4 regions of the Kocuria sp. KRD140 genome follow, and region 2 is predicted to be linked to each of the others. Evidence: riboswitches for the same ligand, from Rfam matches in the RefSeq annotation. Region 2 holds a riboswitch; each other region holds the start of a gene.
The links. Region 2 has a riboswitch for S-adenosylmethionine ahead of J1M36_RS12235 (O-acetylhomoserine aminocarboxypropyltransferase/cysteine synthase family protein). Riboswitches for the same ligand answer to the same signal wherever they lie in the genome.

Region 1 (7,199 bases), on a different contig from region 2:
ATCACGCGGTCCCAGTTCCACGCGAGCGCCACCACGAACAACAGGGCACCGGCCGCCACAGCGGTGACCGCGGCGAGGAAACCGGCGCGGATCACGGCCCACACGTAGGAACCGGCCCAGCGTGAGTGCTGGCTCGTGCGCTGCAACCAGGACGCGACGTCGGCCCCGAGCACCGCGGCGAGCGAGCGCGAAGCGCTCCATCCGCCCACGAGGGTGCCCAACCCGGCCGGGACCAGGGGCAACAGGGCGGCCGCCACGAGGTCCACCGAGACTTGTTCGGTGCGGCTGAGCCAGCCCACGAGGGCCCCGAAGAGCGCGTACGCGAGCATCCCGGCAAAGAACGGGATCAGGAACTGACCGCGCCAGCACGCCCGGGCGATCCGGCGGCCCGCGATCACCGCGAGGCCGAACGGGATCAGCGTGAGCCCTAGAGGCACGAGCGTGACCGTCCCGCCACCGACCAGCGACAGGCCCTGGATGGCTTGGATCGTGAGGGGCACGCAGTGCGCGAGCAACCAGACCTGACCGGCGAGCTGCAGGCTCCCGTCCGCGCCCAGGGTCGCGAAGCCCCCCGCAGCCCATACCGCACCCAGGAGCACGGTGCCCAGCAACAGGCCCACCACGGCCACCGCGAGCAGCTCGATCACGCCCTGCAGCGCGAGCGGCATGGGCAGTCCCGGGGAGTCGTCCGGTTCGGGGCGGGGCACGTCGGCGGCGCGCACGGGGGACGAACCGTGCGACGTGAAGCGGTCGCGTACGCCCGAGACCACGCCGGGCAGTGAGGGAAGTTTCATCACCGGACATCTTTTCACGTTCACCCGCGCACCACGGGCAGCGAAGTTAGCCCGGACTTCACCTGCGGGCCACCCCCGGGTGACTCCCCCGTGAGGCGCCGGGCCCACAGTGGGAACCGTGAGAATCGCATTGGTGGCCGAACAGTTCCTCCCCCACGTCAACGGTGTCACTCATTCGGTGATCCGCGTCCTGGAACACCTGCGGGATCACGGGCACGAGGCCATGGTGATCGCCCCCTCCTACGAGAAGACCCTGTTCCTGGGCTCGGTGGACCACGTGGACGGCGTGCGGATCGAGCGCATCCCGTCTCTGCCGCTCGCGGGCTATCCCGAGGTCCGCGTGGCGAGCTGCACCGTGAGTCGCATGCAGCGCATCCTGGCCCGTTTCGCGCCGGACGTGGTGCACGTGGCGTCCCCGTTCGTGCTCGGGTGGCAGGCCATCCAGGCCGCCAAGGGTTTGGGTCTGCCGTGCGTGGCCGTGTACCAGACGGACGTGCCCGGTTACGCCGCACGCTACGGGGCGTCCGTGCTGGAGACCGCCATGTGGTCCCACGTGCGTGCGATGCACAACAGTGCGACCCTCACGCTCGCTCCCTCCACGGCGTCGATCAGCCAACTCCACGAGCATGGCGTCCAGCGGGTGCACATGTGGCGCCGCGGAGTGGACACGAGCCGGTTCCGTCCCGCGCTGCGCGATCACGCGTGGCGCGAGCGCGTGGGCGGCGGCAAGCGACTCGTGGGATACGTGGGGCGGTTGGCCCCCGAGAAGCAGGTCGCGGACCTCGCCGCGATCGACGCCCTGCCGGACACCCGGCTCGTGATCATCGGTTCCGGCCCCGGGAAGGAGTCGCTGCGCTCGGTATTGCCCAACGCGCACTTCGAGGGCTTCCTCACGGGCACCGAACTCGCCACGGCCATGGCGTCGCTGGACGTGTTCGTGCACCCCGGTGAGCACGAGACGTTCTGCCAGACCATCCAGGAAGCCATGGCCTCCGGGGTCCCGGTGGTGGCCGTGGGCCGCGGCGGTCCCCTGGACCTCGTGGACTCCTCGCGTAACGGGTGGCTCTACGCCCCGGGTGACCTGGCCGGGTTGCGCGAGCGCGTCCGGGACCTCGCGGGCGACGACGCCAAACGCCTCGCCTTCGCGCGCACTGCCCACCAGTGCGTGCAGGAGCGCACGTGGGGTGCTGTGTGCGAGCAGTTGCTGGGCCACTACGAGCGCGCTCGCACGGTCACCTCCCGGATGCGCGGCACGCGCCGCAGCGACCTGCGCACCCCATGAGAACCGCCGCCGGGTGCCAGATGTTACTCAACAGAAGCTTGGTTAAGTTTTGATGACATTCTCGGTCCGCGCCTGGCTGGTCCCCCGAATCCACGGATAGGCTCGAAGCAGCTTCACGAGATGCGCCCGCGCAACGACAAGGACGTCACCGCGCGCCCAGAGCTCCAACTCGGCGTACGCCAACCCTCGGTTCAGGGGTGGATTGGATGACGAAGCGGCCGGGGCCACACGTGTGGTTCCGGCAAGCGACCGGAAAAATCAGAGGCCCGACATCATGAACACGACAACCCAGAAATCCCACCCCGACACCCGCGAACAGTGGGTGGACGTCACCGTTCAGGCGGACCCCGCCCGGCACGTGGTGTCCATCACGGGATCGGACGGTCACGAGCACGAGTACTTCGCGGACGACGCCCGTGAGGTCGCACTCGCCGCACAGCACACACGGGGGCGCGGCCAGTGGTGCGCCAAGTACAGCCGACTCCTGGTCCCCGGGGCCTCCCGGGTGACCGGCGGGGTGTCCTTCTACAAGCTGGAGCCGATGCCCGCGTAGTCCACGCGCACACGGTCACCGCGACCGCGAACTCCACGAACGGTGCGGCCCGGGTCCGAACGGATCCGGGCCACACGCGTGTGTCGAGCGCTTCTCTGCGCTCCCGCCCGGTTCTCAGTGGGCGGTCGTGTCCCGGTCCTGGGCGATCAGCTCGGCGGCGCGTTCACCGCTCATGAAGACCGTGATGTTCGGGTTCACCGTCACGAGCTCGGGCATCACCGAGGCGTCTGCCACGCGCAATCCGCTCACGCCCTTGACGATTGCATCCAGCAGGAACGCCGTGCGCCCGGTGATGAGCACGTACAGCATGAGCCCGATCGCCAGGATGATGTTCAGCTCGGAAAGCCGCCGGATGCCCTTGTCCACGCCCAAGACGCACGAAGCCACCGCCATGAGGATCCCCAGGGCGGTCAGTGCCGACGGCACCGCCAGGTTTTCGGGGACGGCGAACAGGTAGCGCAGTCCGAAGTTCAACTGGACCACCCCGATCCCCAGGGACGTGGCCACCCCGAAGATGGTCCCCAGCAGCGCCGCGGTGTCCACGGCGTCACCGGCGGCACCGTGGATCCGGCACCCGATCAGGGGTAGAGAGCGGAGCGGATGCTCAGCGGCATGCCGAAGCGGTAGGCGAAGTAGCCAAATGCCATGCCCATCAGGGCGTACATGGCCCACCCCGTGAACAGGTTGAACTGGGGTTTCGCGTGGTCCGGGCCCATCTTGATCGTGCCGTGCCTGCTGTCCGCGACCAGGATCACGAACACGATCGCGAGAGCGGCCGTGAGGATGTAGAACCACCCCGGCCGGGAGGCGACCCACGCGACCACGCCGCCGATCACGGCGTCGGCGTGCTCGGGTGCCTCCGTGGCCCAGGCGGACAGCGAGACAAGCAGGGTTGCCGCGGCCACGAAGACCCGCCAGTTGACGGGCAACCGGGGTGGCGCAGAGCGAGGGGCCCGGACAGGGCGGGCGGATCCGCGACGGGCGACGAGCCCGGGCGTGGGTGACGGATGGACGAGGAATCGTGTGTGGTCACGTCGGGGATGCGGGTCGGACGTCGGACGACCCGGGGTTGAGGCGCCTTACTACCAGCCGTTAGTCATGGCACGCCACCTCACTTTAGAAGAGGGCCGCGCAGCAGCCGAATGCAGCCGCGCGGCCCCACGAGCACACCCCCGTTCGCCCGGGGCGGCACTGTCAGCCCAGCAGCTTGGCCACGAGGGCGCTCGCGAACTCCTCGGAGACGTCCCCGTAGTTCAGGGAGAAGTCCTCGTCCACGAGCGTGGGCAGCAGCCCCGAGCACAGCACCGTGGCGCGCCCGTACAGCCCCGGCAGGGCGGCACCGATGGGCACGGAGAGCAACCGCAGCTCGGGATCGTAGCTGACCAACGCCGTGCCGGTGTCCCGCGCCGCGAGGTGCTTGCCGAGCCCCGAGGACACGGGACGGGCGTGACCCGAGACCACGTCCTCCGCGGTGCGGTAGGCGTAGCGCGTCTTGTGGTGGTGGTTGATCCGGTACAGCCCCGCCTGGTTGCGGTCGTCCGTGGCCTCCCACGTGGCGTCCGCGGGCACGAAGCGTTCCGCGACCCCGTTGTACTGCATCTCCTTCAGGGGCAGCCCGGCGACGACCGAGGACAACGGGGGCAGGGTGTCGAGCATGACGGGCCCGGCGTCGTAGACCACGTCGCACAGCCCCTCGGGCAGCAGCTTGCTCAGCGCGTCGAGGTCCACATCCTGGAGCATGGTGGTCGCGTGGTCCTCCGGGGACAGCACCACGACCTCACCACCCTGGGCCCCGACCGCCTGCGTCACGGCGTCCTCTTGGTCGGTCTTCCACCCGCCCGTGAGCAGGATGGAGCCGTCCACGAGCTGGGTCAGGGCCGGGGAGCACACCTGCCAGCGGCGCACCGTCCAGTTCTCGTCCCGGATCACCTCCAGGAAACCGAGGGCCTGCAGGTGACCCACGAACCATTCCTCGAAGCGCTCGGAGTCCTCGAGCTGGCGCGCCACGATGGACAGGCTCGACCGCTTGCCGCCACCCAAGAACGTGAGGATGTCCTTGAACGGCGCCCAGGACCCCGGGTACTCGCCCTCGTCCGGGCCGATGAACTGCAGTGCCTCGACCGAACCCGTCTGACCCACCGCCGAGAGCTTGGTGAGCCGGCCGGGGTAGCGCTTGGTGAGCCCGCAGAACTTGCAGCGCCCGAACACCCACGGCGCCTTGGCCTTGGGATCCATGGGGGGCAGGATCACTTTGTGCTTGCCCGTGACCATGCAGGACACGTCCGGGGCCTCGGGCAGCTCGTTGCTGCGCTCGGGGAACATCTGCCCCTCGGCGGACTCCCACCCGGCGACCTCGGGCACGGGGACCTCGTCCACGGCGGCCTCGTGGGGGTCCATGTTGTCGAACGAGCCCTGGACGTACTCATCCGGGATCTCGTCCCGCGTTACCGCGGTGACGGGCCACAACGGTTCCTCCGCGACGTGGACCATCTCACCGTCGTAGCCCAGGGAACGTTGAGTGATGTAGTAGGAACTGTCCCGCACGCGGAACTCGAGGCGCTGCTTCACGGTGCGCCCGGAACGCAGCACCAGCGTGTAGTCGTTGGGCTTGAGGTGGCCGTCCTCGCGGGCCAGATCGGTCCCGCCCAGGCTCACCTGGAACGGTGGCACCCGGGGTGCGGTGAGCTTGGTGCTCATGAGCTTGAACGAGTGCGGGTTACGCCACTCGCACTCCACGGACAGGGGGTCGTCGCTGTCGGACGTGACGGTCAACTGCGGGGGCCGCAGGGCCGAGAACCGGTCCACGTCCCCGGGGATCCGCAGCCCGCCGGACAGGGTGATTGCGGGGACCAGGCGGGGTACAAGGGCCGAGAAGTTGTCGTTGACGGTCAGCGCGGGGTCACCGGCACGCAGCACCTGGACGTCGTCGAACAGCACCCAGCCCTCGCAGACCCCGTTCTCCCCCGGGCCCACCACGCGGTAGTCGGGAGAGGCCGAGTCGTCCAGGATCGCGCGGATCTGATCCACCCATTCAGGTTGATTGCGCACCATGATCCGGCACGGCCACGCCGCGGGGACGTGGTCCACGGAGATGAACGTGTCCGAGTACGCGTCCTTGGCGAAGACCACCACGGGCCGTGGATTACGCGTGAGGGTGAGCTCCCCCGCGGTGATCTGCAGCTGCCCGGACAGCAGCGTGTCACTCGTCATGCGGGCGTTGTACGCGGAGATCCCCAGGAACGCGTCCCCGATGTAGGACAGGAACATGGTGCGCGGGCCGACCGTGGTCGCGAGATCCACCTCCCGACCGGGCACCAGCCGCTTGGGCACCACGAAACCGAGTTCGTAGATGGGGTTGCCCACGTAGTCCGTGCCGTCCGTGAGGGACAACCCGGGGCTGCGCGAGCCCAGGTGCCGCGTGCCGCGGGCGGCGGCCGCGGCGGCGTCGTCCGGGGCGGACTCCCACGCGTCCAACTGGGCGAGCGCGACCTGCAACGCGGGATCGCGCGTGAGGGGGTTGGTCCAGATGCTGCGCAGGCTCTTGGACACATCGGTGTCCGCGATGTCGAGCCAGAAGTCGATGTAGATCCCGAGCTCCGCCGCGCTCATCCCCTGCGCCGTGGTCAGTTCGAGGTCCTCGAACATCTGGTGCAGTTGCCGCAGCTCGGACGGGCCGAACAGGGTCTGGGACAGAGCGAGGCCCACGGGACGGTGGTTCACGGCGTACGCGGACGGCAACCCGAGTTGGCCGTCGAAGGCCTCGAGCCAATAGCGCAGCGCGTCCCAGTAGGTCTCGGAGTCCTTGCGCACCGAGGTCTCGAGCGCCTTGACGTTGTCCTGGCCCGCTTGCAACAACACCGCGAGCGGCAGGTAGAACGTGGACACGGACTTCTTGCCCGTGCGCGCCGCGAGCGCGGACATGTGCCGCCCGGCCAGGGCGAACAGGGCCAACAGCGCCACGATGGGCGGCGGGCCGATCCTGGTGAGGTCCTCGAGCTGGCGCCGGGACGTCCGGTACCACGCCTCGGTGAGCTTGTTGAACGCGTCGAACACGGACCGGCGGGAGCCGTCCGTCACGAGCAGCGGCGTCACGGAGTCGGCGAGCGCACGCAGCGTGGCCGGGCCGTCCAGGCCGAATTCCGAGCCGATCTGTTCGAGCATCTTCTCGTCCAGGTCCAGGTGGACCAGTTCCCCGGCCCTCCTGGGACCGAAGAATGCCCGCGCCACGGCGTCGTTCCAGCGCAGGTACTCGACTTCCCGGGGTCCGGATGCCATTGCGTGGTCCCCCGTGTGGAAACCGGCAGCGTCAGCCACAAATCCTCCGTCTGCGCCGTGCGGCGCGCTCGAAACACGACAATCCCTGTCGATTATAAGTTCCCGCCCGTCGGCGGTTCACTGCCCGATCCCACCGCGCCCCCGGTTTGCACGACGACGACGCCGCTGCCCGGGCCCTCGCCCACCGGCGCCCGGCCGTGTCCGCACCGGGCGGTACGGTAGGGACCATGGATGGTGCTGCGCAGTTCACGGACGCCCGCGGTCCGGGTGCCGCCCCGGACTGGCGCAGCGAACT
Region 2 (7,199 bases):
ACTTCGTGGTCCCGGAGCAGGCGTTCGAGATCGTGCTGAACCTCGCGGCACTGGGCACCATGGCGGGCTGGGCCGCGATCTCGCTGTCCCACCAGCGATACGTCTCCCTGGCGCGGAAGGGCTTCTACAACCGCCCGACCTACCGGGCACCGCTGGCGCCGTTCACCAACTGGCTGACCATGTTCTTCCTCGCGGGGGTCCTTGTGCTGATGGCTGTGGACTACCCCGTGGGCACCTTCACCCTGGCGTCCTCCCTGGTGCTGATCCCGGTCCTGGTGATCGGGTGGTTCATGGTGCGGGGCAGGGTGCGCGAGATCGCCGCCGAACGCGAGGGCTTCACGGGGGCGTTCCCGGTGCTCGCGGAGCGGCCCGCGGTGGGCGCGTTCCGCCCGGTGGGCCGGGAGAACTCCACGGGTTCCGGGTCCACCACGTCCACGGCGTCCCTGCATCGGGCCCCGGGGCCGGGTTCCACCGACGGTGCCCCGACGCCGCCCCCGGGGCACCAGGGCCCGGGGCACCAGGGCCCTGACACGTCCCGCTGACACTCACACGGGGCCCTGTTTCCGCTACTGTGACCTAGATCAGTGCAACAGCACACGTCAGTCACCCGGTTCCCCGCTGCCCATCGCGCAGCGGCCGGAACCGTCTTGAGGCAGAATTCCGGGGAATCACATGGATGCGTTGACAGAACTCGTGGGAACGCTGGGCGGTTACATCTGGTACGTCGTCTTCGCGATCCTGATTGGTGTGGGGTTGTACCTGACCATCCGCACCAAGGCCATTCAGCTACGCGGGATCCCCGAGATGTTCAGGGTGCTCACCGATCCGCCCGGTGATGCCGAGAACGGCCGGAAGGGCATCTCCTCGTTCCGCGCGTTCACGGTCTCCGCGGCCGCTCGCGTGGGCACGGGCAACATCGCCGGTGTGGCCATCGCCATCAGCCTGGGTGGGCCCGGCGCGGTGTTCTGGATGTGGGTCATCGCCGCGATCGGCGCGGCCAGCGCGTTCGTGGAGTCCCTGCTGGGGCAGCTGTACAAGGTCAAGACCGGCGACGGCTACGTGGGCGGTCCCGCGTACTACATGGAGCGCGGGCTCAACAAGCGCTGGATGGGTCTGCTGTTCGCGGTCATCATCACCGTGACCTACGGTTTCGTGTTCAACTCCGTGCAGTCCAATTCCATCGTGGACGCCGTGAGCGGGTCCTTCGACGTGGACATCACCAACGGCCAGGGCATGTGGATGCGTGTGGTCCTGGGTCTCGCGCTCGTGGTCATCACCGCGGCCGTGATCTTCGGCGGCATCCGCTCCATCTCCTCCGTGACGCAGATCCTGGTCCCCGTCATGGCCGTGCTGTACCTGGTCTTGGGGCTGCTCGTGGTGGTCCTGAACATCACCGCGGTCCCCGGCATGCTGCTCATGATCGTGGAGGGTGCGTTCGGCATCCGTGAGTTCGTTACGGGCAGCGTGCTCGGTGTGATCATCCAGGGCATGAAGCGCGGTCTGTTCTCCAACGAGGCCGGCATGGGTTCCGCGCCCAACGCCGGTGCGACCGCGTCCATCTCCCACCCGGCCAAGCAGGGCTTCGTGCAGTCCCTGGGGGTGTTCTTCGACACCATGCTCGTGTGCTCGATCACCGCGTTCATCGTGCTGCTCTCCAACCCCACGTTCGGCGACGAGCGCCAGGGTGCCTCCCTCACGCAGAGCGCCCTGGGCATGCAGCTGGGTGACTGGGCCGTGCACTTCCTGACCGTGGCGATCTTCCTGTTCGCGTGGTCCTCGGTGATCGGCAACTACTACTACGGCGAGTCCAACATCCGCTTCATGACCAAGTCCCGTGCGGCCATGAACATCTACCGCTTCGCCGTGCTCGTGTGCGTGTTCCTGGGCGCCATGCTCGCGCTGGACCTCGTGTGGTCCCTCGCGGACCTGTTCATGGCCCTCATGGCCACGCTGAACCTCATCGCGCTGTGCATGCTCGCGGGTGTCGCCGCCAAGGTGCTGGCCAACTACATGGAACAGCGCAAGGCCGGGGTGGAGCCCGTGTTCAAGGCCGGGGACGTCCCCGGGATCACCGGTCTCTCCGCCTGGGACGGCACGGACACCGTCACACTCCCCGTGTTCTGGGAACAGCGCGCCAACCAGAAGAACGGGGCGCGCCGCTGAGAGCGACCCGTACGCGGCGTCGTCGTCCCCGGCTCTTTGCAGGGGCGACGACGCCGCTGTCGTCCCCGCGCGCAGGTCGTCGTCTGTGCGCGGCGCGCGCGGACGACGCCGCTCGCGGGGGCCGCTCGACGGCTGCGCTCAGCCGCGCTCGGGCGAGGGGCTCGGGGAATCGCCCGAGCCGTCCGCGAGATCCTGCTGGACCTGGGTGTCGATCGCGCCGGTGAGGGCGTCGTCGTCCGCGGGGGAATCGTGGGCCGCGTCCCGGAGCTGGTGCTCGTTGAACTCGGAGAACTCCTTGTCCTGCGCGCGACGCTTGGTCAGCAGGGCGCGGATTCGGTTGCGGCGCCCGGCCTCCACGCTGATGTCCTCGCGGTGACGGAACCACCACCACAGCATGACGACCACCAGGACCATGCCCACGTACCCGATGATCGGGTAGACCACGCTCATCAGGGTGCCGAAGCCCACGAGGCTCACCACGTAACCCACCGCGCACAGGCCCAGGAAAATCGGGACGTAGCGGTGGCGGTGGTTCACGGTGACCCGGCGACCCAGGGCGTAGAACATGCTGATGGTCGTGTTGTAGATCATCACGAACGTCACCACAACCATCCCGAGTGCGGCCCAGGGGTGCATGGTCTGGAAGAGCTGGAGCATGGGCACCTCGGAGCCGCCCACGGCATCGAAGTTCACGAGTAGGGCGAAGGCGTTCATGGCCAGAAGAACGGTGTAGACCACGCCGCCCAGCAGCCCGCCCCAGCCGGCATCGCGCGGGTTGAGGGCGTTGCCGCCGATCACCAGGGACATGGACACGCCCAGCATCAGGGCCATGCACGTGTAGTTGATCGCGGACAGCCACCACGGGCTCACGGGGGAGCCCGCCTGCACCGCGAGCTCGTGCAGCGATCCGAGATCCACGGGGAGCTTGGTCAGGGTGTAACCGAACGCCACGATCACGGCCACGAAGATCGCCGGGGTGACCGCCGAGATGATGTTGGTGACCTTGTTGACGTTGAGCAGCCCCGTGACCATCACGAGCACCACCATGATGGCCGAACCGATCCACGCGGGCAGCCCGAACTGTTGTTCCAGTGTGGAACCCGCGCCGGCGAGCATCACGATGCCCATGGCCAGCAGGGTCAGACTCACCGCGATGTCCAGGAACCGGGACACCACGGGAGAGGACACGGACCGGAAGACCCGGCGGTGCTCGTCCGCCAGGAAGTAGCTGCCGATGTGGATGATCACGGCACCCGCGGCGATCATCAGGATCCCCGAGACCACCGCGCCGGCCAGCCCCCAGACACCGAACGAGATAAAGTACTGGATGACTTCTTGACCGGTGGCGAAACCGGCACCCACCAGCAGGCCCACGAAGGCCAGGGTGACTTGCAGGGTTTTCTTGGCGGACACGGGAGCAACTCCTCGGGGGTCGGACGGTTCTCATGTGGCTCGGACCACATTCCAGGTCTTCTCCACTGGTCAAGCATAGGGAGTGGGCTCGTCCGCGCCACGTGGCAGCGGCCTGCCCGTGACGTGATGATGCCGACACCTCCCGGCTCAGGGGCCGGTGGAATACTCGGAGGCGGAGCATTCGACGAAGGGAGCACCCCGTGACGCAGCAGTGGCAGACAGATCTCGAGAGCTGGGTGGCCGGTTGGGACGCCGTCCGCGACGACGCCCCGCAGCAGGAGGTCCTGGTGTGCTCCGGGGAGGCGGGATCGTTCGACGCACCCATGGGTGACTACTCGCGCTTCGAGGTGGACGAATGGGGTCACCCGTGGTGCACTCCACCCTGAGCGACCCGCACTCGCAGGGCCGATAGCCCTCGCGATTTAACTGAGTAAAAGCAGGGTTCGCGCCCAAATCTGCTTTTACTCCACTAGAAATTCGATTTCCGGTGCGGGCGTCAGCGGGGGTGGCCGGTCAGCGGCGTCGGCAGCGGCGCGCCGGCGCCGTCGCGCCCCGGTCTCAGGCCAGGACCTGGCGCTTCGAGGAGATCACTCCGGTGTTGAACCCGGCCAGGTGAAGACCGCCGTGGAAGCGCGCGTGCTCGATCTTCACGCACTGGTCCATCACCACGTCCAGCCCGGCGTCCTCCGCGATGGCCGCCGCTTCCTCGTTCCACGAGCCCAGCTGCAGCCACAGGGTCTTGGCGCCCACGGCCACGGCCTCCCGAGCCACGTCGGGCAGGTCCGCGTCCTTGCGGAACACGTCCACGAGGTCCGGGACCTCGGGCAGCTCCGCGAGCGACGGGTAGGCCTTCTGGCCCAGCACCTCGTCCAGCACGGGGTTCACGAAGTACACGCGGTACGGGCTCGACGACTGCAGGTACGTGGCCACGAAGTAGCTCGCACGGGACGGCTTGTTGGACATCCCCACGATCGCGATCGAGCGCGTGCCTCGGAGGATGCCGAGCCGTTCGGGGGCGCTGGGGCCCACCCAGGTGCGTTGCGTGCTCATACCTATTCTCCTTCGGCTCCGGGCAGCGCGCAGGCCGCCGCACTGTTGTCCTGGTCCAGGGTGGTGCGCGCCGCGTCCGTGAGCGCGGCGGAGGGGGCGACGACGCCGCCGTCCCGGTTCCTACCGCTGGCTGCGCTCAGTGCCTGGTCCAGGTCCCACAGGATGTCCGCGGCGTCCTCGAGACCCACGGAGATCCGGATCAGGTCCTCCTTGACCCCGCCCGCGGCGAGCTGTTCGGAGCTCAACTGCTGGTGGGTCGTGGATGCGGGGTGCAGCACAAGGGTGCGGGCGTCCCCGATGTTGGCCAGGTGTGAGGCCAGTTGCAGGCTCCCGATGAATCGGGCGCCCACCTCACGGCCGCTCAACTCGTCCGTGCCGGCCACACCGAAGGCGAAAACGGATCCGATGCCGTGGGGCAGGTACTTCTGCGCGCGTTCGTGGTGGGGGTGGCCCTCGAGTCCCGCGTAATTGACGTAGGAGATGCGTGGATCCGTGGCGAGCCACTGCACGACCTCCTGCGTGTTGGCCACGTGGGCGTCCATGCGCTGGGGGAGGGTCTCCACACCCTGCAGCAGGTTCCACGCGGCCTGCGGGGTCAAGGACGGCCCGATGTCCCGCAGCTGCTCCGAACGCAGTTTGGTCAGGAACCCGTACTCACCGAAGTTCCCCCACCACGTCACGTTGTTGTACGAGGGAACCGGTTCGGTCATGGCCGGGAACTTCCCGTTGCCCCAGTCGAAGCGGCCGGATTCGACCACCACGCCGCCCAGAGTGTTACCGTGCCCGCCCAGGAACTTGGTGATCGAGTGGATCACGATGTCCGCGCCGTGCTCGAACGGGCGGCACAGGTACGGGGTGTTGAGCGTCGCGTCCACGATGAGCGGCACGCCTGCTTCGTGGGCCACCGCGGCGAGCCCCTCCAGATCCGCGATCTCCCCGGAAGGGTTGGCCACGAGCTCGGTGTACACGGCCTTGGTGTGTTCGGTGATCGCGGCCTTGTAGTCGGCGGGCTCGGTCCCGGGGACGAAGGTGGTCTCCACACCGAAGCGACGCAGGGTCACGTCCAGCTGGGTGACCGTTCCGCCGTAGAGCTGGGACGAGGCCACCACGTGGTCACCCTGGCCACACAGCGCGGCGAACGTGATGAACTCGGCGGCCATCCCGGAGGACGTGGCGACCGCCCCGATCCCGCCCTCGAGGGAGGCGATGCGCTCTTCCAAGGCCGCCACGGTGGGGTTGCCGATGCGCGAGTAAATGTTGCCGTACTTCTGCAGCGCGAACAGGTTGGCGGCGTCGTCGGCGTCCTTGAAGACGAACGAGCTGGTCTGGTAGATGGGCACGGAGCGGGCGCCGTGCTCGGCGTCCGGGGTGCCGCCGGCGTGCAGGGCGCGGGTGCGGAAACCGAACTGGTGCTCGGCCATGGATGTCCTCCTCGTCGGCCGGGTACGGCTCCCGTCCGACAGCTGCCCGGGGCCGCGCAGCACTCCATCGGTCCTGGCGGTAGCACCGTGCAGTTGGCCGAGCACTGCGGGTTGCTGCGGCGTCATGGATCCAGGTCTCTCGGCCGCTCGGGATGGTGCGTCTATTGTGTCGCGCGCGTGGGTGACGGACCAAACCGTGCGGATCGCAGCCGCCCGAAAGCGGGTGCGATTGATTCAGAGGGCGCGCGCCACGGGTGCCCCGCCGCGAAGGTCACGCTGCAGAACAGGTTCCAGCGTTCCCTGGCCCGCAGGATCCCGGATGCCACGGTGGTCGAGGACTCACGCTCGGCGGCCCGCACCACCGCGCGTCCCGCCGGGCCGTTGCGGCTGCCCTTTCCCCGGTGGCGCAAGGGCTGACCCGCCCGTCCGCGGTTCGGCCCCCGGTCGGTGGGGCCCGCGGTGAAAGCGGTGAACTTCCCGCCCGTGGGGTCGCCGACTGCTGGTGAGCTCGCTGGCTTCGGGGCGGAACTCAGCCGTACTTCTCGGGGTCCTTCCGGCGCAGGTTTTCCCGCGCCACCGCGGTGAGGTTCTCGAGTGGCAGCCCCGCCGGGCAGACCTCCGTGCAATCGCCCAGCAGGGAGCACGGGCCGAACTCGTGCTCGGCGGCGTCGAGCACCTTGCTCGAGCGCTCGTCGCGTTCCTCGGGCGTCTTGGCGAGCGGCGGCAGTTCCTTGAGCAGCGTGCCCACGTAGAGCTGGCCCGAGCCGTTGGGGCACGCGGCCACGCACGCGCCGCAGCTGATGCACCCAGCGGTGTTCAACGCCTTCATCGCGACCGGGAACTTGGCCTCCTTGGCCACGCGCCGCAGGGCCTTCTTGTCCACGGACAGGTCCTTCTTGACCGGGAACGCTCCCGCGCGCAGGGGCTCGATGAAGATCTCGTCCCCGTCCCGGTAGGCCCTGAGCGACTGCGTGCACGAGGCCCGGTTCTTCTCCGGCCCGTGGGCCACGCCGTCCACGGTCACGCCGCACTTGCCGCAGATGCCCTCGCGACAGCCGTCGTCGAAGCTCACCGGCTCTGCACCCTGGCGCTCGAGCGTCTCGTTGACGGCATCGAGCAATTCGAGCATGCTCAGGTCCTCGCGGGCCTGCA
Region 3 (7,199 bases), on a different contig from region 2:
CCGCGCGGATCGCGTCCGTGTACTCGGCCTCCGTGATCCGCCCCGCGCGGTGGTCCGCCCGGGTCTTGCGGATCTGCGGCGTCTGCGGGAAGGATCCGATGGTCGTGGTGGGCAGCACGGGCAAGCGCAGACGTTCGCGCTGGGCAGCGCGGCGCTGTTCGGCGTCCGCGCGCTGGCGGTCCGCGTCCTGCACCGCGGCGGTGCGCTCGCGGATCTCGGCCTTGTGAGTTGCCGGGTGCTCGGCGCGGGCCGCGCGGATCGTGGCGTCCTCGTCCAGGGTGTCCCGGATGGCATCCCAGCCGTGCTCGACGCCGCGCGCGAGCCCGACCACCTCGGTCACCTTCTGGTCCGCGAACGCGACCCAGCTGGTGACGTCCGGATCCAGTGCGGTCTCGCGGGCGACGTCGTGCGGGACGTGCAGCAGCGGCGTCGCGGTGCCCACGGCCACCGGCCCGCGGGCCGCGGCGCGCAGCCGGTCCAGGGTCTCGACGGCGCGCGCGAGGTCGGTGCGCCACACGGTGCGTCCGCCCACGACGCCGCCCACGACGGGGCGTTCGCCCCATGCCTCGAGTGCCTTCTTGCCGGGGACGTCCCCGCGGTCGAGGTCGATGGCCAGGGCGTCGACGTTCGTGTGGGCCAGGGCGAGCTGGGCGTCCTCGCCGGCATCGCCGTAGCCCACGGTCACGAGGATCGCGGGGCGCTGTTGCTCGTTCGAAAGTTGGGTGTAGGCGCTCTCGAGGGCGGCCACGAGTTCGGTGCGTTCCACGCTCCACCCGTCCGCGGCGAGGGCCGGCTCGTCGAGTTGCACCCATTCGACGCCGGCCTCAGCCAGGGCTCGCAGGATCGCGGCGTATTCGGCCACGACGTCGTCGAGGCGCTGCAGGGGGTGACTTGCGACGGCATCGGTGGTCTCGGGGCGTGAGAGCAAGAGCAGGCTCACGGGGCCCACGAGGACCGGGCGGGTGGTGATCCCGGTGGTCCCGAGGGTGGTCCGGTAGCGGGACACGAGACTCTCGGGGTTCGCACGCAACGGGGTGTCCGGGCCGATCTCGGGTACGTAGTAGTGGTAGTTGGTGTCGAACCACTTGGTCATCTCGAGCGGCTCCAACCGATCGGTGCCGCGGGACAACGCCGTGATCAGCTCGATCCCGCGGGGCGTGTCCGGGGCGGCGGGCTCGTAGCCGTCCGCGATGAACCGCGCGGGAACCGCGCCCAGCGCCAGGGACGTGTCCAGGACGTGGTCCACCGCGAACCCCTCGGACGGCACAGCGTGATCCGCGGTGAGGCCGAGTTCGGACAATCGCGTGGCGGTGCGCTCACGCAACCGGGCGAGGGTGTCCAGCACGGTGGTGGCGGGGTGCTGTTGCGGGTCCTTCCAATAGGACTCGAGTGCGCGCTTGAGCTCGCGGTCGGGGCCGATGCGGGGGTAGCCCAGGATCGTGGCGGCGGGGAACGGGACGGGCTGGGTGCTCATGGGAACTCCTCGGAGCTGGTGTGGGGTATGGCGGTTAGGGGGTGTGATGAGCCGCGGCAACGGGTGTGCTCCGGCGCGGCGGGGTAAGGGGAACGTCAGCGTGGGTGGTGCCGCTACGAACGATTTTCGGCCTGCCCGGATGTGGCGGTCGAAGCCAACACGATCGGTTCACGGGTCGGTCGGGGCTGGTGCGGCGGTCAGGCCGCGGGGCTGCGGCCTCGGTATTCGCGTGCGGCATCCCGGACCCGCAGGTGCTCCAGGATGGTCAGCGCCGCCTCGGGGCGGTTGAACGTGTACAGGTGGAAACCGGCGCAGCCCAGATCCATGAGGTCGTCGATCAGGGACAGGGTGGCCGCGACCCCTCGGTGGCGCAGTTCCTCAGGAGTGTCGGCGCGCAGGAACCGGGTGAGGCGTTCCGGGACCCGGACCCCGGTGATCTCGGTCATGCGCTGCAACCGTTGCGGGTTGCTCAGCGGCATGAGCCCGGCGACCACGGGGATGTGGATGCCCTCCGAGCGCGCGCGTTCCAGGAACGTGGCGTAGTCCTCGGGTTCGTAGAGCACCTGCGTGATCGCGTAGTCCGCACCGGCCTCCTGCTTGTCCCACAGGGACGCGAGATCCGCCTCGAAGTCGCGGCCTCGCGCGGGGGACGGGTAGCACGCCACCGACACGGACAGCGGTCGCTGACCCGGGCGGAACCCGGTGCCGAAGCGACGTCGTTCGACGTCCCGGATCAGCTCCACCAGTTGGGAGGCCCGGCCCAGGCCACCCGCGGGGGTCCGCCATTCCCCGGTACCCAGGGGCGGGTCGCCGCGCAGCGCGAGGAGGTCGCGAACGCCGTCGTCCAGCAACTGGTCCACGGCGCGCTCGAGACCCGCGCGGTCCGTGCCACCGCACGTGAAGTGCGCCATGACCGGGGTCTTGGTCGTGCGGCGCAGGTGGCGCAGCGCCTCGCGGGAGACGCCGTGATGGCCGGCGTGACCGTGGGTGACGGAGAAGAAATCCGGCCCGGCCTGGGCCATGGCGTCGATGTTGCGCCACACAGTGTCCGGGTCCGCGGTGGGCCGCGGCGGGAACACTTCGAACGAGACGAGCGTGGAGCGGCGCGGGCGCCGGACCAGCCAGGACGTCCCCGTGGGCGGGCCAGTCACGGGCGCGGGTTCTGACGCTGCGAGGGGTGCGGGCATATAAAAAATCCTCCGGCCTTAGGACGCCGGAGGACGAGCTCCGAGCGCCGTACTTGCCGACCACGCGGTTGCGCGGCGGCCGGATCCTCATCTGGGGCACCCCACTACAGCTGGAGGGTTGCCGCCCGGCTAGCCAGAGCTTCGCACCGGGACTCATGATCCTTTGTTACGAGTAAGCGTAGCACAGCCCCGTGACGAGGCCCACGAACGATGACGGAACCGCCGGCCTCCCGCCGCGCTCGTCTTCCCAAGCGGGCGGAATGGACCGCACGGGGGCACCTGGGCCCTGCCGTGGTCATCCTGCCCCACGACGTGCAGGACATGAAGATGCCCGAGTTGGGACCCGAGAACTGGGTCTCGCGCTCGATAGCCGCGGCGCCGGCCGCGGGCGGGTCCGCGTCCTCGCAGGCACCCGCTCCGACGACGACGCCGTCCCCCTTGCGCAGCGCGACCGCCAACCCCGGTCGTCACGAACCCTGAGTTCGGGCCGCCGTGCATCCGGCGGCTCGCCGGTGCACCCGCGTGACCAAAGCGCGGCGAAAAACAGGGACGCCCACCCGGTTAACCGACCGGGTGGGCGCGCCTTGGCGTGTCATCAGCAACTCAGCATGGGTGCCAGACCTTTCCTCCCGGTTCGTAGCACCGGGGGCCGGTGTAACCGGGATAACCGCCATCACTCTCGGGAGCCGGGGGCACGTGGGGTGCCGCCGGCAGCTGCGGGGCAGCAGGTACCCGGGGCGCGGCCGGTAGCTGAGGTGCCGCGGGCTGCGCGGGGGCGGGGTTGTAGTTGTAGTTCGGTTGCGGAGCGGGATTGGGTTGGGGTGCCGGATCGCCCACGGCGACCTCGTCCTCCACGACCGCGGGAGGCGCCTCGAGCGTCGGCGTGGGAGTGGGCGTGGAGGACGAGGTGGGACTCGGCGTCGCGCTCGGGCTCGCGGTGCTCGGAGTTGTGGTGCCGGGGGATGCGGATTCCCCCGGCGGCGCGCAGTCCTGCTTCGGGTCGAAGAAACCGACCTGCATGGCCTGGGCGACGTTGTACGCGCTGTCCATCTCTCGCCGGTACGTGCTGTTGGCGCCCACGGTCATGGGCGTTGCCAGGCCCGCCTTGACGAGTGCCTGGTTGACGTTCAACCCGTCGTCGTCGCGGGTCACTCGGGCGAGGGTGCGGCCGTAGCGGTCCGTGCGTTCCACGTCGTAGTCCAGGTGGATCGTGGATCCCTTGGGCAGTAGGTCCTCAAGCTTGGCCGTGGCCTCGTCCGCGAGGCACTCGCCGGGCTGACCGTCCCGCGCGACCTCCGGGGTATTGATGTTCAGCAGCCGCACCCGCGTGGACTTCCCCGCGATCGTGGCGTCCAGGGTGTCCCCGTCCACCACGCGTTCCACTGTGGCCACTGAGTCGTCCGGGGTGGTGCGCAGTGCGGCATGGTGTAGACAAGACGCATGGCCACCATCGATGAGCTTCCCGGTGAGATTGTCGCGGACCTGCGCGTGAGCGATGCCCGTCCCCTGAGCGGCGGGGACACCGCCCGCGCCTACTGGCTCGAGACCCCGGACGGGCCCCTGTTCGCCAAGACCATGCCGGGTGCCCCGGCGGGTGTGTTGGCGTTGGAGGCGGCGGGACTCGAAGCGCTGCGCGCCGTCGCCCCCGCCGAGGTGCGGGTGCCCAGGGTGCATCACGTGGGCGATGAGGCCCTGGTGCTCGAGTGGATCGACGAGGGTCCCGGACGGCAGGACCGTGCCACGGAACGCAGCATGGGTGCTGGTCTCGCGGCCATCCACCGCGCGCGAGCCCCGCACGTCGGGTGGCTCTCGGCGGAGCTGCCGGAACGCATCGGCTCGTTCCCGGTGGATCTCACGCCCACGGACGACTGGGCCGACTTCCTGTTACACCGCCGCATCGAGCCGTTGCTGCGCGCGGCGATCGACGCGGGACACCTGGACCCCGCGGCGTCGGACCTGCTGGCGCGCTTGGCGCCGCGAGCGGACGAACTCGCGGGCCCTCCCGAACCCCCGAGCCTGCTGCACGGTGACCTGTGGGCAGGCAACCGCGTGGTGGATCGCAACGGGACGAACTGGCTCATCGATCCGTCCTCGTTCTACGGACACCGCGAGTACGACCTGGCCATGATGCAGCTCTTCGGCGGTTTCGGGCGGGAATGCTTCGCGGCGTACGACGACGCCTACCCCCTCGCGGACGGCTGGCACGACCGGGTGCCGTGGTACCAGTTGCCGCCGCTGCTGGTGCATGCGATCAGGTTCGACGGTGGTTACGGCGGGGCGGTCCTACGGGCCCTGCGCAGTCTGATGTGACACTACGGGGCGCGTCCATCACCCGCTGAGGACAGGGCGTTCTCGGCCGATGACTGCTACAAGGCAGGTGCGGACAACGTTTTCCACCCGCGTGACATGGTTGGACACGTCCCCCGCACGTGCAGCATGATGTTTACTAGATTGTCTAGTTATCCACAACGCGAGGAACGCGATGGAGAGCAGTGCAACGTGGTACGGGCCGGTGAGCCCGCAGTCGCGTGCGCTGCGCCGGGTGGTCGTGCTCAACGCGGAGATCGCGTACGAGATCCGCCGCATCTTGGGGCTCAAGGGAACCGATTACGCGGCCATGGCCATGCTCATAGTCCATTCCATGGGGCCTACGGAACTGGCTCACGCGCTGCACATCACGACGGCCTCCGCGACCGCGGTGGTGGACCGACTGGTGCGCGCGGGTCACGTGGTCCGGGAGCCCGTGGAGGGGGATCAACGCCGGATGACTGTGCGCGCGGTGACCTCGTCCAGGGAGCGGACCCGGGAGCACGTCGTGCCGGTAATCGGGATGGTCGAGGACGAGCTCGACGCCCTGGACGAGCCCGGGCGTGAGGCCGTCCTCCGGTTCCTGAGAGGTACCGAGTCCCGTCTGGAGGAGTACTTGGAAGACTTGCGTGGGCGCGCGGACCAGGCGTCCCAGGACGATCCCGGGGCGGGTGGGTCATGACCGAACGCGTACGCACCGCCCGGTCCCGTGAATCCCACCGAGCGGCTCCCGGGATCCCGTCCGTTGCCGATCCTGGGGCCTCCCCGAGTGTCGCCCCCGCCGACGACGCCGCCTGGTGCCGTTTCCGCACCGCCGTGGGGGAAGAGCTGGACGCGTTCTTCGCGGCCCCCGCGAATCGAGTTCCCACGAGCCCGGGTTTCGGGGTGCTGTGGGAGCGGGTACGCGAGCACATGGTGGGCGGCAAGCTCATCCGGCCGCGACTGACGTGGATCGCGTGGTCCTCCTTCGCCGGGGGCGCGGGGGATGGATCGAGCGCGCCTGACCTGCTCGTCGCGCCGGACGCCGGGGATGCCGCGGAGACGCCGGGTGTGCGCGATGCGGCCGGAGACGGGAACCACACGGCGGGCGACCGGGAGACAGAGGTGCCGGACCCCGAGTGCGTGCGCCTGGCGGCGTCGTTCGAGATGCTGCACGCGGCCCTGCTGGTCCACGACGACGTGGTGGACCGCGACTGGCTGCGCCGGGGCATGCCCACGGTGGGAGAGCTGTTCCGCCGTGACGCGGCCCGCGCCGGCGCACCCGAGCACGAAGCGGAACACGCGGGGGCCTCGGCGGCGATCCTCGCGGGGGACCTGTTGTTGGCAGGGGCACTGCGGCTCGCGACCACGTGCGCATCGGACCTCGCGCGGTGTCGCGCCGTGGCGGACGTGGTGTTCGACGCCGTGACCGCCTCCGCGGCCGGGGAGCTGGATGATGTGCTGTTGTCCCTGCATCGATTCGGCGCCGAGCACCCCGGGGTGCAGGACATCCTGGACATGGAGCGGCTCAAGACCGCCACGTATTCGTTCGAGGCCCCGCTGCGGGCTGGCGCACTGCTCGCGGGTGCTCCCGCGGACGTCGCGGAGCGGCTGGCCCAGGCCGGTGCCATGCTGGGCGTGGGGTACCAGGTGGTGGACGACGTCCTGGGGACGTTCGGTGACCCGGGACTGACCGGCAAATCGGTGGACGCGGATCTACGTTCGGGCAAGGCCACCGTGCTCACCGCCCACGGGATGGGGGTACCCACGGTCCGCCGGGTCCTCAGGGACCTCGCGGCGGAACGCACCACGGTGCATCACGCGCGGGAAGCGCTCACGGCCTCCGGCGCCAAGGACGTGGCCGTGGAACTGGCCACGGATCTCGTGGACCGCGCCCGGACCACCCTGGACGAACTGCCCCTGCCCGCGGCGCAGCGCGATCAGCTCGTCGCGCTGTGCCACCACGTCCTGAACAGACACTCGTAGTGAGGACCCCCATGCCGGATTCGGACGCGCCGCCCCTCGCGTCGCTTCGCCTGTACACCGCCACGGCCCTCGCGGCCTCCGGGTCGGTCATCGGCCGGTACTCCACCTCCTTCTCGCTGGCGTGCCGCACTCTGCCGCCCGCCGTGCGCCGGGACATCGCGGGGATCTACGCGCTTGTACGCGTCGCGGACGAGGTCGTGGACGGCACCGCGGGCGCCGCGGGCCTCGAAGCCGCCCGCGTGCGCACCGCCCTGGACGGGTACGAA
Region 4 (7,199 bases), on a different contig from region 2:
GATCCCGCAGGTCCCCGCGGTGATCGCGGCGGTGCTCATGCCGCTCGCGGCGTTCTTCGGCGGGGCGGAGGCGCTGTCCATGGCGCTCGTGCTCGCCGTGACGCTCGTGGTGGTGTGGCGGGCCTTCGGGCCCAAGCAGGGGATGATGCTGTCCATCATGGGCTCGGTGTTCGCGCTCGTGTGGGCCTCGTTCCTGCTGAGTACGGCGGTGCTGCTCTACCACTCCCCGGACGGCCCCCACAAGGTCCTCACGATCATCCTGCTGGCCGTCAGCTCCGATACCTTCGGCTACGCGGTGGGGGTCGTATGGGGCAAACACCCCATGGCCCGCAAGATCTCTCCCAAGAAGTCGTGGGAGGGTTTCGCCGGATCCGTGGGCGGTGCCGTGGTCGTGGGCGTACTGTGCGCGCTTTTCCTCGTGGAGATGCCGTGGTGGCAGGGCGCGGTCCTGGCGGTCGCGATCGTCGTCGTGGCCACCGTGGGCGACTTCTCCGAGTCCATGATCAAGCGGGAGATCGGGATCAAGGACATGGGGACCCTGCTGCCTGGTCACGGCGGAGTGATGGATCGCATCGACTCCATCGTCTTCGCCGTGATCACCGGCTACGTGATCTTCGAACTGTTCACCGTCCTGGGGTGACGCGGTCGCGGGCCGACCGCCCGCGCGCCCGGGACGCACGGACGCCGCCCCTCGCGGGTCGCGTCCCGGCCGCGGAAGGGCGGGTATGAGTACTCAGCAACGTTTCGATCGCCTCGGCGAGCGGGCCTGGGGTTACGACCCCGCCCAGGTGGACGACTTCCTGGACCGCCTCGCCGCGGTCATGCATACGACGACGCTGCCCGCCCCCGGTGGCCACGCGGACCCGGTCGCGGGCCCCGGGACGGTCGCTGAGCCGGTCGTTGACCCGGCCGATGTCACGGACCCCGTCACCGCCGAGGACTCTGCTGCGTCCGCGGACACCGCCGGGGCGACCGACGCGGACCGTGAACCCGAGAGCGCGGAGGCGGCGCAGCGGCGTCGTCGGCTGGGCAGCCGGCAGGTGCGCGAGCGCGTGTTCGACCGCGTCAAGGGCGGTTACGACCCCGGAGCGGTGGACGCCCACCTGGACGCCGTGGAGGACGAGCTGTTCGCGCGGGAGAAGGCCGCGTTCGTGGCCGAGCACGGCGCCCGGCGCTGGGAGGAGCACCTGGAGCTGTTGGCCGGGCTGTTGCTGGGGCGGCTCAACCGCCCGCACGGTGAACGCTTCCGCCGGCCGAGTTCGCACCGCACGCTGGGTTACGCGGCGGCGGACGTGGACGTGCTGTGCGACCGGCTCATGGACGCGTTGCGCGGTGAACCCGAGGTGGACCCGCGGCTCGTGAGGACGGCGGTCTTTCGATCCGCCCAGGGTCAGCGCAGCTACGAGGAACAACAGGTGGACGCGTTCCTGGACCGGGCCGTGGAGTTCGTCCTGGCCATGCGGCCGTAGCGGCGCGCCATGACGCTGAATGTATACACAGATCGATCAAAATTGTAAGGTGGGCTAACCAAACCGCGAATTTCAGGGGTTTTTCGACGTTGTGACGGGCATGTCTTGTGTCATTGGATACACAGTGCGTACTGTGGTGGCCATCACACAAGGAGGCACACATGGCGTCCACGCCCCCTGTCGACCCCAACGGTTCCACGGCAACCCGGGGCATCGACTTCCCCGCGGTCCAGCGTTCGCACGAGTTCCAACGGCTGCGCTCGACCCACCGATCCTTCGTCTTCCCCCTGGCCATCGCGTTCCTGGTCTGGTACCTGCTCTACGTGGTCCTCGCCATCTACGCGCCGGGCTTCATGTCCACGCGGGTCGTGGGCAACGTCAACCTGGGTCTGATCCTGGGTCTGCTGCAGTTCGTCACCACATTCGGGATCACCGCCGCGTACGTGAGCTTCGCCAACCGCAAGCTCGATCCGCAGGCCACCGCGTTGCGTGAGGACCTCGAATCCACTTCCGGCCACCGGGCCGACGACCACCAGGAGGCCCGGCCATGATCGCCGTCCCCGCCCTCTCGACACCCGCGGTGCACCTGGCGGAGACCGCCACGTCCACCGTGGGCAACCCCGCGATCAATATCTCGATCTTCCTGGCGTTCGTGCTCGTGACGCTCGTGGTCGTGATCCGGGCGTCCAAGTCCACCGCCACGGCCGCGGACTACTACGCGGGTGGGCGCTCGTTCTCCGGGACCCAGAACGGTCTGGCCATCGCGGGTGACTACCTCTCCGCGGCGTCGTTCCTGGGCATCGTGGGCGCGATCGCCCTGCAGGGCTACGACGGGTTCCTGTACTCGATCGGCTTCTTCGTCGCGTGGCTCGTAGCCCTGCTACTGATCGCCGAGCCGCTGCGCAACACCGGCAAGTTCACCATGGCGGACGTGCTCTCGTTCCGATTGCGGCAGAGGCCCGTGCGGGTCGCGGCGTCCATCTCCACCCTGGCCGTGACGTTCTTCTACCTCCTGGCGCAAATGGCCGGGGCGGGGGCCCTGGTGTCCCTGCTGCTGGGGATCGGCTCCCGGGCCGGGCAGTCCCTGGTGATCGTGATCGTGGGCGTCATCATGATCGTCTACGTGCTCGTGGGCGGCATGAAGGGCACCACATGGGTGCAAATCATCAAGGCGTGCCTGCTCGTATCCGGCGTCGCCGTGATGACCGTGTGGATCCTGGTCTTGTTCGGGTTCAATTTCTCGACCATGCTCGGCGCGGCCGTGGAGACGAACAACAACCCCGCGATGCTCGATCCCGGACTGAAGTACGGCGTGAGCGAGATCTCCAAGCTGGACTTCATCTCGCTGGGTCTGGCCCTCGTCCTGGGCGCCGCCGGCCTGCCGCACGTGCTCATGCGCTTCTATACGGTGCCCACCGCCAAGGAGGCCCGCAAGTCCGTGGTTTGGGCGATCACTCTGATCGGCTTATTCTACCTCTTCACCCTGGTGCTCGGGTTCGGTGCGGCCGCGCTGATCGGTGCGGACCGGATCAAGGGCGCGCCTGGTGGTGTGAACTCGGCGGCTCCGTTGCTCGCGTACGAACTCGGCGGGTCCATCCTCATGGGTCTGATTGCGGCGGTCGCGTTCGCCACGATCCTCGCCGTGGTCGCCGGTCTGGCTATCACGGCCTCCGCGTCCTTCGCACACGACATCTACACGTCCGTGATCAAGAAGGGCACCTCGGACCCGCGTCAGGAACTGCGGGTGGCCAAGACCACCGTGGTGGTCATCGGCCTGATCTCGGTCGCCGGCGGCATTGGCGCGCAGGGTCAAAACGTGGCGTTCCTCGTGGCCCTCGCCTTCGCGGTGGCGGCCTCCGCCAATCTGCCCACCATCCTCTACTCGCTCTACTGGAAGCGCTTCACCACGCGCGGCGCGGTATTGTCCATGTACGGCGGGCTGATCATCTCCGTGGTGCTCATTATCTTCTCCCCGGTGATGTCCGGATCGGAGACCTCCATGATCCCCGGCGCGGACTTCGCGTTCTACCCGCTGTCCAACCCCGGCATCATCTCGATCCCGGCGTCCTTCCTGCTCGGTTTCCTGGGCTCGCTCAGCGAGCGCCGGCCGGAGGACCCGCGCAAGCAGTCCGAGATGGAAGTGCGTTCCCTCACGGGAGTGGGAGCGGAGAAGGCCGTCTCGCACTGACCTGGTTCACCGCCCCTTGACACGGCCGCCGTGTCCGGTTTCATCCGGACGCGGCGGCCCGTGTAGCGTTGGTGTCTGGTACTACACTGTGAACCAGTTCGCTGACCACATGCGGTTGCGGAACACCGCAAACGCGCACAACGAGAACCAGAGGTGGAGAAATGGGCATCATTAGCTGGATCATCCTCGGTCTGATCGCCGGCGCGCTCGCCAAGCTGATCCTTCCGGGCAAGCAGGGTGGCGGGATCATCGTCACCATCATCCTCGGCATCGTGGGGGCCTTCCTGGGCGGCTGGCTGGGTAGCTTCATCCCCGGCCTGAGCGACGGGATCAACAGCTTCAGCATCGGCACGATCATCACGTCCGTGATCGGCGCGATCATCGTGCTGCTCATCTACGGCGCCGTCGTCGGCCGCCGTCGCTGAATCATCCGCGGGTCCTGAACGGGCCATCCACACAAGGGCGTCACCTCCGGGTGGCGCCCTTGTCGTATCTCCCGTGTCGTGCGTCCGGAGTCGTGTGCTCGGTGCCGTGCGTGCGGGGTGCGGCGCTCACGCGATACTGGGGTCATGACTTCCTCCACCGGCATGACCCCCGATCTCGACTCCGCCACCCGGCAGGCCCCCCGGCGCCTCGTGATCCTGGGGTCCACGGGATCCATCGGGACGCAGGCGCTCGACGTCGTGTCCGAGGCCGCGGGGCTGCGCCGGCCCGTCTCGGATGCCACCCACGAGCCCTTCGAGGTCGTGGCGCTCGCCGCGGGCGCGGGTCACCTCGAGCTGCTCGCTCAGCAGGCCGTGACGTTCGGTGTCCGTGCGGTGGGCACGAGCGGTACGGCGGACGACGCCACCCGGTTGCGTGAGCTGATCGCGGACCGGTCACGCGCGGCGTCGTCGGCGGCACCCGAGGTCCTGTATGGGCCGGACGCTGCAACCCGGATCGCGCAGTGGGAGGGTTCGGACCTCGTGCTGAACGGGATCACCGGGAGCATCGGGCTCGCACCCACCCTGGCGGCGCTGGGAGCGGGTCGGCGGGTGGCGCTCGCGAACAAGGAGTCCCTGATCGCGGGCGGTCCGCTCGTGTTGCGCGCAGCGGCGGACACGGGCCTCGAGGACGCGCTGATCCCCGTGGACTCCGAACACTCGGCGATCGCCCAGGCCCTGCGCTCCGGGACGGCCTCCGAGGTGCGTCGGCTCGTGCTCACGGCGTCCGGCGGACCGTTCCGCGGCATGACGCGCGAGCAGCTCACGCGTGTGACACCCGAACAGGCCCTGCAGCACCCCACGTGGGACATGGGGGTCATGGTCACCACGAACTCCGCGACCATGGTCAACAAGGCACTGGAGGTGCTCGAGGCGAGCCTACTGTTCGACGTCCCCCTGGACCGGATCGACGTCACGGTGCATCCGCAATCGGTCGTGCACTCCATGGTGGAGTTCGTGGACGGATCCACCCTGGCGCAGGCGTCCCCGCCGGACATGCGCCTGCCCATCGCGCTCGGAATCGGCTGGCCCCACCGCGTGACCGGCGCCGCCGCGGGGTGCGACTGGACCCGGGCCGCACAGTGGACGTTCGAACCGCTCGATTCGCAGGCGTTCCCCGCCGTGGAGCTCATGAAGCACGCGGGTTCGCGCGGCGGGACGTGGCCCGCGGTGTTCAACGCCGCCAACGAGCAGGCCGTGCACGCGTTCCACCGCGGGGCGCTCGGCTTCACGCAGATCGTGGACATGGTCGAGCGTGTGCTGGAGGATCACGACGGCGTCACGCGGCCCACCCTCGAGGACGTCCTGGGGGCGGAGGAGTGGGCCCGGGCCCGCGCGGACGAACGTATCGCCGGGATGGCATAGGGCCCTTCCGGCGGTCGCCGGCCCATGGCAGGGCCGTGCTAAAATTCCGAGTGGATGACGAGATCCGGCGCGTAGCTCTGGCTGGCCGGACGGCAACCCTCTCCCGTAGCGGGGTGCCCCAGATGACCATCCGGTCGCGGTTGCAACAGATCACGGCAAGTGCGGTTCCCCGGAAATCAGCACGTGCCCGTCCCGTGTGCCCTCATCCAGGGGGGACTGTTCGCCCCGCGAGTCCCCGTCACAGACCCCTGGAAAGGCATGATCATGCGAACCAAGCGTTTGATTCCCGTCGTGTTGGCCACCACCCTGGGCCTCACCCTCACCGCGTGCGGCGGCGGCTCCGACAACTCGGACCCGGCCGCGGACGGCAAGATCACCGTCGGGATCGTGGGCTCGACCCCCGTGCAGGACGCGTTGAAGCAGGTCGCCGCGGACAACGACATCACGGTCGAGTACGTGGACTTCAGTGACTACAGCCAGCCGAACCCCGCTCTGAAGAGCGGTGACATCGACATGAACTGGTTCCAGCACATCGCGTACCTCGCCGATTACAACAACAACTCCGGGGACACCATCACTCCCGTGGGCTCCACGTCCATCTTCCCGCTGGGGCTGTACTCCAAGAGCGTGAAATCCGTGGGTGACTTCAAGCAGGGTGACGAGATCGCCGTGCCGAACGACTCGATCAACCTGTCCCGCGCCCTGAACCTCTTGCACCAGCAGGGTCTCGTGGAGTTCACCAAGGACACGATCGCCCCCACCGAGCAGGACATCGACACTGCCAAGTCCAAGGTCACGGTCCGCCCGGTCTCCGCCGAGCAGACCGTGCTGTCCATGGACTCAGTGGCCGCCTCCGTGGTCAACAACGACTTCCTGGACCGCGCGAACATCGATCCCAAGTCCGCGCTGGCTCAGGACGATCCCACCGCGGACAGCGCCAAGGTGTACGACAACCTCTTCGCCGCGACCGAGGCGAACGCGGACAACGAGACCCTGAAGAAGGTCGCGAGCTTCTACTACGACGACAAGGTCCAGGAGGCGGAGAAGACCGAGACCAAGGGCACCGCGGTGCCCACCAAGGTGGATCAGCAGGAGCTCAAGGACTTGCTGGCCCGCTACTCGCAGGACCTCAAGGAGCAGACCAAGTGAGCCCGTCCGCCACGGCGGACACCCTGGTCAGTTTCCGGGACGTGAGCAAGGTCTTCGTCACGGGGTCCAAACGCCGCCCGCGCACCGTGACCGCGGTGGACTCCGTGGACCTGGACATCCGCCGCGGTGAGATCTTCGCGGTGATCGGCTACTCGGGGGCGGGCAAGTCCACCCTCGTGCGGCTGATCAACGGCCTGGAACCGATCTCGTCCGGGACGCTCGAGGTCGCCGGTAACCGTGTGGACGGGCGCAGCGAGTCCCAGCTGGCGCCCATCCGCCGCAAGATCGGGATGATCTTCCAGCAGTTCAACCTGTTCACGTCACGCACCGTGGCGGGCAACATCGAGTACCCGCTCAAGCGTGCCGGGTGGAAGCCCGAGGAACGCAAGGCGCGGGTCGCGGAACTGTTGGAGTTCGTGGGCTTGACCGAGCGCGCCGGGAACTACCCCGAGCAGCTCTCGGGTGGTCAGAAGCAGCGCGTGGGGATCGCCCGCGCGCTCGCGAGCAATCCCGAACTGCTGCTCGCGGACGAGTCCACCTCGGCGT

Region 1: another riboswitch for S-adenosylmethionine. It lies ahead of J1M36_RS10880 (hypothetical protein); the one in region 2 lies ahead of J1M36_RS12235 (O-acetylhomoserine aminocarboxypropyltransferase/cysteine synthase family protein).
Region 3: another riboswitch for S-adenosylmethionine. It lies ahead of J1M36_RS09310 (methylenetetrahydrofolate reductase); the one in region 2 lies ahead of J1M36_RS12235 (O-acetylhomoserine aminocarboxypropyltransferase/cysteine synthase family protein).
Region 4: another riboswitch for S-adenosylmethionine. It lies ahead of J1M36_RS11835 (MetQ/NlpA family ABC transporter substrate-binding protein); the one in region 2 lies ahead of J1M36_RS12235 (O-acetylhomoserine aminocarboxypropyltransferase/cysteine synthase family protein).

Annotation. Positions count from the first base shown of each region.
Region 1 is NZ_JABFAW010000009.1:474,253-481,451, reverse strand. Features, by position in the region: gene J1M36_RS10890 (DUF6350 family protein) at 1-794, opposite strand, end outside; gene J1M36_RS10885 (glycosyltransferase family 1 protein) at 913-2,076, shown strand; SAM riboswitch class IV at 2,188-2,330, shown strand; gene J1M36_RS10880 (hypothetical protein) at 2,351-2,629, shown strand; gene J1M36_RS12895 (hypothetical protein) at 2,744-2,845, opposite strand; partial or broken gene J1M36_RS10875 (BCCT family transporter) at 2,933-3,534, opposite strand; gene J1M36_RS10870 (hypothetical protein) at 3,824-6,904, opposite strand; gene J1M36_RS10865 (DEAD/DEAH box helicase) at 7,132-7,199, shown strand, end outside.
Region 2 is NZ_JABFAW010000019.1:4,340-11,538, forward strand. Features, by position in the region: gene J1M36_RS12210 (amino acid permease) at 1-542, shown strand, start outside; gene J1M36_RS12215 (sodium:alanine symporter family protein) at 673-2,163, shown strand; gene J1M36_RS12220 (hypothetical protein) at 2,302-3,576, opposite strand; gene J1M36_RS12225 (hypothetical protein) at 3,777-3,962, shown strand; gene J1M36_RS12230 (CoA-binding protein) at 4,135-4,626, opposite strand; gene J1M36_RS12235 (O-acetylhomoserine aminocarboxypropyltransferase/cysteine synthase family protein) at 4,629-6,047, opposite strand; SAM riboswitch class I at 6,109-6,206, opposite strand; gene J1M36_RS12240 (succinate dehydrogenase/fumarate reductase iron-sulfur subunit) at 6,577-7,199, opposite strand, start outside.
Region 3 is NZ_JABFAW010000009.1:112,061-119,259, forward strand. Features, by position in the region: gene metE (5-methyltetrahydropteroyltriglutamate--homocysteine S-methyltransferase) at 1-1,474, opposite strand, end outside; gene J1M36_RS09310 (methylenetetrahydrofolate reductase) at 1,672-2,661, opposite strand; SAM riboswitch class IV at 2,706-2,822, opposite strand; gene J1M36_RS09315 (hypothetical protein) at 2,872-3,141, shown strand; gene J1M36_RS09320 (thermonuclease family protein) at 3,265-4,053, opposite strand; gene J1M36_RS09325 (fructosamine kinase family protein) at 4,102-4,971, shown strand; gene J1M36_RS09330 (MarR family transcriptional regulator) at 5,144-5,650, shown strand; gene J1M36_RS09335 (polyprenyl synthetase family protein) at 5,647-6,933, shown strand; gene J1M36_RS09340 (phytoene/squalene synthase family protein) at 6,945-7,199, shown strand, end outside.
Region 4 is NZ_JABFAW010000009.1:680,917-688,115, forward strand. Features, by position in the region: gene J1M36_RS11805 (phosphatidate cytidylyltransferase) at 1-640, shown strand, start outside; gene J1M36_RS11810 (DivIVA domain-containing protein) at 726-1,469, shown strand; gene J1M36_RS11815 (DUF485 domain-containing protein) at 1,631-2,020, shown strand; gene J1M36_RS11820 (cation acetate symporter) at 2,017-3,657, shown strand; gene J1M36_RS11825 (GlsB/YeaQ/YmgE family stress response membrane protein) at 3,819-4,082, shown strand; gene dxr (1-deoxy-D-xylulose-5-phosphate reductoisomerase) at 4,245-5,504, shown strand; SAM riboswitch class IV at 5,558-5,672, shown strand; gene J1M36_RS11835 (MetQ/NlpA family ABC transporter substrate-binding protein) at 5,769-6,653, shown strand; gene J1M36_RS11840 (methionine ABC transporter ATP-binding protein) at 6,650-7,199, shown strand, end outside.